DNA from 2 places in the Microbacterium sp. NPDC090007 genome. Region 2 is predicted to be linked to the other one. Evidence: predicted binding sites of a transcription regulator. Region 2 holds the regulator's gene; the other holds the start of a gene.
What was found. The regulator LexA, encoded in region 2, represses DNA repair genes until DNA is damaged. The targets are predictions, from matches to a motif close to TCGAACANNTGTTCGA.
Positions count from the first base shown of each region.

Region 1: a site for LexA is predicted at 1,722-1,737, ahead of ACIPVB_RS03745 (Rv2578c family radical SAM protein). Genes of this name have one in related genera too.

Region 1 covers NZ_JBIVFV010000001.1:796,043-799,447, reverse strand. Annotated here, with positions in the region: gene ACIPVB_RS03755 (TIGR03767 family metallophosphoesterase) at 1-331, opposite strand, end outside; gene ACIPVB_RS03750 (M15 family metallopeptidase) at 403-1,605, opposite strand; gene ACIPVB_RS03745 (Rv2578c family radical SAM protein) at 1,746-2,861, shown strand; gene ACIPVB_RS03740 (DEAD/DEAH box helicase) at 3,275-3,405, opposite strand, start outside.
Region 2 covers NZ_JBIVFV010000001.1:1,614,561-1,617,965, reverse strand. Annotated here, with positions in the region: gene ACIPVB_RS07540 (histidinol-phosphate transaminase) at 1-710, opposite strand, end outside; gene ACIPVB_RS07535 (LysM peptidoglycan-binding domain-containing protein) at 769-1,119, opposite strand; gene lexA (transcriptional repressor LexA) at 1,377-2,063, shown strand; gene ACIPVB_RS07525 (S9 family peptidase) at 2,298-3,405, shown strand, end outside.

The sequences.
Region 1 (3,405 bases), 820 kb from region 2:
GCGCCTCGATCACGTGCAGGTCGGAGAGGTGGCCGAGGTACAGCAGCGACCGCCGGGCTGCGGTGCGGGCGGCCGACGGTGCCCGCCGCAGCACGTCGGTGCGGGGCAGGTACGGCTCGCCCGGTCCGGTCGTCAGCGCGCGGTAGCGCCCTGAGACGAGGCTCCCCTGACGGATGGTCTGCTGCAGGGTGGTGGGGATGCCGGCGGCGAGGGCTCCGGGCGCGGTGGCGGCGCGCGCGGATGCGGCCGCGAGCGTGTCGAGTCCGATCCCCGTCGCGGCGGCGGCGGCAGCGGCGACGTGGAGGAACTGACGACGGGACAGTCCGGTCACGAGGTCTTCCGTTCGGGCGGAGGAGGGACTCGAATCTAGCGCCTCGGCGCCTCGGCCGTCGAGCGTGCCGCTCAGTAGGTCGGGGCCGCCGGAAGGCCGAAGAACTCCTCGAGGGTCGTGTAGCCGCCCTCGTGATACGCGCGCGCCAGTTCGGGACCGATGTAGCGCTGATGCCAGGCCTCGGGTTCGTAGCCGCTGACGCTCTCGCGCCCCTCGGCGTACCGCGTGATGAAGCCGAACTCCCACGCGTGCTCGCGCACCCACGCTCCCTGGGGCGAAGCCGCGACGTCGTCAAGAGTTCCGCAGGAGCCGTCGCAGGGCACGATGTCGACGGCCAGACCCGACTGGTGCTCGCTGAACCCCGGGCGGGCGCTCTCGCGGTCGGCCTCGGCGACTCCACCGACCGCGACGCGGCCGGCGTACGTGGACTGTTGCGTGGTGTAGGAGCGGAACGCACTGAGGTAGCCGATCTCACCCGCCCCCGCGTCGGACGCCGCCTTCACCATCGCGGTCAGAGCGTTCGCCGCCGCCGCGCGCAGGGCCGAGTCTTCGAGAGCGCGGACGTTCTGCGGCATGACCAGGTCGCCCGCACGGTAGTCGAGCGGGTCGAGCGGGCGCTGCTTGTTCACCACGACCCACTCGCGGTTCGGGTCGCTCAACGAGACGCACGGGGCGATTCCGGATGCCACCGCCGCACGGAACGCGCTCCCCCCGCCTGCGGCCGCGAGGGCCGCCGCGTCGTCCCCGGCCGCGAGGGCCGCGGCGAACGCGGGGTCGTCGCACGGGGTCGCGGTGGCGGCGACGGCCGACACCTCGGGCACGGGCAGCCCCGCGTCGGGGACGGCGGGGGGCCCTGCGGCGACGGCGGCGGTCAGGGCGGAATCGTCGACGGTGGCGGATGCCGTGGCATCCGCCCCGGATCCGGCCACCGTGCCGATGACGAGAGCGGAACCGATGAGGATCGCGGTCGCGGACCCGGCGGCGATCGCGAGCCGGCGACGACGACGCGCGGGCAGGGACGCCAGGGTCGCGCCGGCGGCGCGCAGGCGTTCGAGGACGCCGGGGCGAGGGTCACCGGATGCCGGCAGCGGCGCTCGTCCGACGCCGGGCGACACGGCGATCGCGCCCGTCGCGGCTTCGCGCAGCTGTCGGCGCGTCGTGGGTTCGGCGGGTGCCGGCGGTGCGACCGGCAGAGAGAGCGCCGCCGTCGCGAGACGCTCGGCCTCGGCGCGCGCGGCGCGGCGGGGCGAGAGCTCGGGATCGGGGGACGTCACTCGACCCATTCTCTCCCGCGCGCCCGCCCGGGTCGACCCCCGCCGGGTGAATCTGCCCCCGGCGACCGGGTGAACGGCCGGCCTTCGAAGGTGAGGCCAACGCGCTTGCATCCGAGTAGAACATGTGTTCGACTATCGGCATGAGATGGCAGGGACAGCAGTTGGGCGTCGACGACGCGGCGGCGCTGCCCGGCCTGGAACGCATGGACGGCCTGGTGCGGTCAGTGACCACGCCCGAGTTCGCCGACATGACGTTCCACGAGGTGCTGTGCAAGAGCGCGCTGAACCGCGTGCCCGGTGCATCGGCCATGCCGTTCGACTGGACGGTGAATCCATATCGGGGCTGCGGTCATCAATGTGTCTATTGCTTCGCCCGCAAGACCCACGAGTATCTCGATCTCGACTACGGGGCGGACTTCGACTCGCAGATCGTGGTCAAGATCAATGTCGCCGACGTGCTGCGCACCGAACTCCGACGCGGTTCATGGGCACGCGAACCCGTCATGCTCGGCACGAACACCGACCCCTACCAGCGGGCCGAGGGCCGCTACCGGCTCATGCCCGACATCATCGGCGCCCTCACCGAGAACGCGACGCCCTTCTCGATCCTCACCAAAGGGACGCTCCTTCGTCGCGATCTCCCCCTGCTGACCGAAGCGGCCCAGCACGTCAGGGTGTCGCTGGCGATGTCCATCGCGGTTTTCGACGACGCGCTGCAGCACGCCATCGAGCCGGGCACACCGAGCGCCGAGGCACGACTCGAGACGGTGCGCGCCGCGACGGCGGCCGGATTCCGGGTGACGGTGTTCCTCATGCCGATCCTCCCCCACCTCACCGACTCCATCCCCGCGCTGGACGACGCCCTCGCGCGCATCCGCGCCGCGGGTGCCGCACGCGTCGTCTACGGGGCGCTGCACCTGCGGCCGGGGGCGAAGCAGTGGTTCCTGCAGTGGCTCGAACGCGAGCACCCGCACCTGGTGTCGTCGTACCGGGGGCTTTACCCGGGCGTTGCGTCTCAGGCGCCCAAGGCGTACCGCACGTGGCTCGGGCGGCGGATGCAACCACTGCTGCGGATGCACAGACTCGACGGGTGGGACGAGGACGACCACCCCCGGGGCCGCCCGCAACCGGGCCTCGCCGCCCGCTCGGCTGGGCAGGTCGTCGCCCCGCGCGGCCAGGGACCCGTGCGGACCACCGGGGGAACGGCATCCACTCGCCCGCGCGTGGCACCCGCGAGCGAGCCGACGCTCTTCTGACACCGCACGCGCCACCGTTCATCGGCGCCATTTCGCACGACTCAACGCACGCCGCAACACATCAGCGCCACCGACCCGCCGCCACCGCCGCCTCCCTTCTCTCTCCCTCTCCCGCGCTTCATCGGCGCCAAATGGCACCACCCAACGCGTCGCACAACACTTTGACGCCACCGAATGCCCCCTCCCCCGCCGCCGCCTCGCTCGACGCGCCATCCCTTCTCCCTCCCCCCGCGCTTCATCGGCGCCAAATAGCACCACCCAACGCGTCTCACGACACTTTGACGCCGTTGAAAATCACGCGGGGGGCGACGAGCGACGAGCGACGAGCGATGAGTGACCGGCGGAAGCATCGTCGGGAAGCGCGCGAAAGCCCCCGCCCGCGGTGACGCGGACGGGGGCTTTCTCGGGTGGGATTACGCCGTGACGTTCGAGAGCTGTCGACCCGACAGCTCCTCGAGCACGTCGTCGCCCAGCTGGGTCTCTTCGAAAGGTGCCTCGATCTCAGCGCGATCGAGCAGCTCGGTCATGCGACGGCGACGCTGAC
Region 2 (3,405 bases):
CCCACGCGCGCGCCGGCGAACGCGAACGCCTTGCTCATGGTGCGCGACACGACCAACCGCTCCCGGCCGGGCAGGAGCGACAGGGCCGAGGGCTCGTCGCGCGGCGCGAACTCCTCGTAGGCCTCGTCCACGATCACGACACCGTCGGTCGCGTGGTAGACCGCTTCGATCACATCGAGACGCAGCGGGGTACCGGTGGGATTGTTCGGCGCGCAGAGGAAGACGATGTCGGGTCGCTGCTCGCGCACCTGCGCGGCGGCGGAGGCGGCGCTCAGGGTGAAATCGTGTTCCCGCTCCCCCGCGATCCAACGGGCGCCGGTCGCGCGCGTCAGGATGGGGTACATCGAGTACGTGGGAGCGAACCCCATCGCAGTGCGGCCCGGACCGCCGAAGGCCTGCAGGATGTGCTGCAGCACCTCGTTGGAACCGTTCGCCGCCCAGATCTGGTCGGGAGAGAGACCGTGACCGAGATAGGTCGCGAAAGCCTCGCGCAGCGGAGTGAACTCACGATCGGGGTAACGGTTCACATCGCGCAGCGCCCGGGCGACGGCGTCGAGGATGTCGTCCGCGACCTCGGCGGGGACCGGATGCGTGTTCTCGTTGACGTTCAGGGCCACGGGGAGGGCCGCCTGCGGGGCTCCGTAGGGAGTCATCCCCCGCAGATCATCGCGAAGAGGAAGGTCGTCGAGGCGTACGGTCACCCCACCCATCGTAGGCGTCGACGCGCGCGTCAGCGTGCCCGGTGAAATCCGCCCGACGGGGGGATCCTCAGCTGCCGGGGGCGTATTCAGCCGGAATGGCGATGCGCTGGCCGGCCGCGACCGACCCGCCCGAGAGGGCGTTCAGACGGGTGATCTCGGCGACGACGTCTCGGGGGTCGTCCCCGGGTGCGAGTTCTTGCGCGATCGACCAGAGGGTTTCGCCGTTCATCACCGTGATCTCGGCGAACGACCCGGCGGGCGCACCGACCTCGCCGGAGGCGAGAGCAGAGCCGCCGCCCACGGCGGCGATGCCGATCGCGGCGGCCACGGGGAAGGCGACCAGGAACGCCACGACGCGACGCCCGCGGGCGGTGATGCGCAGGCGAGTGGTCGGGACGGTGAGGGCGATGCTGCTCATGGTGTGCTCCTTGACGGGGAGAGATTCGCACCCCACCCTCGGCCGGGAGGACGGGGTGCGAATCTGTATTCCGAACCTATATTCGATAGTGCGGTGGTGTCAACAACCCATCCGTCGGACGTGAATCGAACGCGACACGCGCGGAGATCCGTGCGTGTCGTACCGATCACCGGATACGGTTTCGACACGGAGACCGCATCACCAACCTCCGACATTCGAAGATCCGCTGCGATGTGCGCGGCGCGAGGGGAGCCCAGATGACCGACGCGACGACCGCCGGCCGCGAACGACCGCAGACCCGTCGGCGCAAGAACCTCAGCGACAAGCAGCTCGCGATCCTCGAAGTCATCCAGCGCTCGATCGCCCGGCACGGCTACCCGCCGAGCATGCGCGAGATCGGAGACGCCGTCGGGCTGAAGTCGCTGTCGAGCGTGACCCATCAGCTCAACCAGCTCGAGCTCAGCGGGTATCTGCGGCGCGACCCGGGCAAGACCCGCGCGATGGAGGTGCTGATCGACCTCCCCGGCGCCGCCGCCGAGAACCCCGCCGACACGGCGCCCGCTCTGGGCGACGCCGCCCTGGTCCCCCTCGTCGGGCGCATCGCCGCGGGCGTGCCCATCACCGCCGACCAGCAGGTCGAAGAGATTTTCCCCCTCCCGCGCCAGCTCGTGGGCAAGGGCGAGTTGTTCATGCTCAAGGTGTCGGGCGACTCCATGATCGATGCGGCCATCTGCGACGGCGACTGGGTCGTCGTCCGATCGCAGGCGACGGCCGAGAACGGCGAGATCGTCGCGGCGATGCTGGACGGCGAGGCCACGGTCAAGACGTTCCGCCGTCGCGACGGCCACACCTGGCTCCTGCCCCGCAACAGCGCCTTCGAGCCCATCCTCGGCGACGAGGCGGTCGTGCTCGGCCGGATCGTCGCGGTCCTGCGCACCGTCTGACGCGCGCAGCGCGGGCGCGGGGCGCCTCGCCCCGTTCTCGGAGGGACGCACCGACCTCGGAACATCGTGAGGCGGTCACCCGACGGGGGTGCGTTCCTCCGAGAACGGTGACGCGTGCCCGGCCGACGGCGGCCGTGCGATCCGCTGCCGCGTACGCGTGAGAACACCCGGGGGTCGATCGTCGAGCGCGCCGCACCCGCAGCGCTGTCGGACCCCCTGCGTAGGGTGGATGCCATGGCTCTCACGCTCCCGTACGGATCCTGGCCCTCCCCGCTCACGGCCGAGGCCGTGGCCGCGTCCTCGCCGCGCATCGACGGGGCTCTGCTGGTGGGCGGCGAGGTGTGGTGGGGCGAATCCGCCCCGGCCGAGGCCGGCCGGGTCGCGGTCCGGCGTCGCCGCGCCGACGGTGCGGTCGAGACCGTTCTGCCCGCCCCCTTCAACGCGCGCTCCGCCGTGCACGAGTACGGCGGTGGCGCGTGGGCGGCATCGCCCGACGGCGAGCTCTACTTCGTCGAGAAGAGCGACCAGCGCGTCTACGCGCTGACCCCCGGCGGGCAGCCGCGCCCCCTCACCGGCGCCGACGACGCGGTGCGCCACGGCGGCCTGCGAATCGATCGCGGGGCGCTTCTCGCGATCCGCGAGACGCACGGCTCCGCACGCGTGCCGGCTCGGGCGGTCGTGCGCATCGCGACCGACGGGTCGCAGACGGTCGAGGCCCTCGCCGACGGCAGCGACTTCCTCGCGCAGCCCGCTCTGTCCCCCGACGGCCGGCATCTCGCCTGGGTGGCGTGGGACCATCCCGCCATGCCGTGGGACCGCACCGCGGTCCGCGTCCGGGATCTCGAGACCGGTGAGGTACACCAGGTGGCCGGGGGTCCGCGTCGCGCCCCCCTGCAACCGGTGTGGATCGCCGACGACGAGCTGCTCTACGCCGACGATCCGGACGGCCGGTGGAATCTGTTCCGCCACCCCCTCGCCGGCGACGCGCAGCCGCTCGCACCGGCCGACGCCGACACGGGTGGGGGCCTGTGGGTGCTCGGCACCCGCTGGTTCGGCGCCACCGACGACGGACGTGTGATCGCCGTCCGCACGCAGGGGGCGGACGAGATCGTCGAGATCTCGCCGTCGGGCGTGCGCCCCCTCGACGTCCCCTCGGTCGCCACCTCGTCGATCGACGACGTCCAGGGCACGCGCGCCCTGGTCTCGGGGGCGGACGCCCACGGCCGCGCGGGCCTCTGGCTCGTCGACCTCGACTCGGGCGACGTCGACCTCGTCACCGGCGGCGCCGGCTCCTGGTCCCCCGAATGGATGCCGACGGCCCTGGCCCTCGAGACCGCCGGAC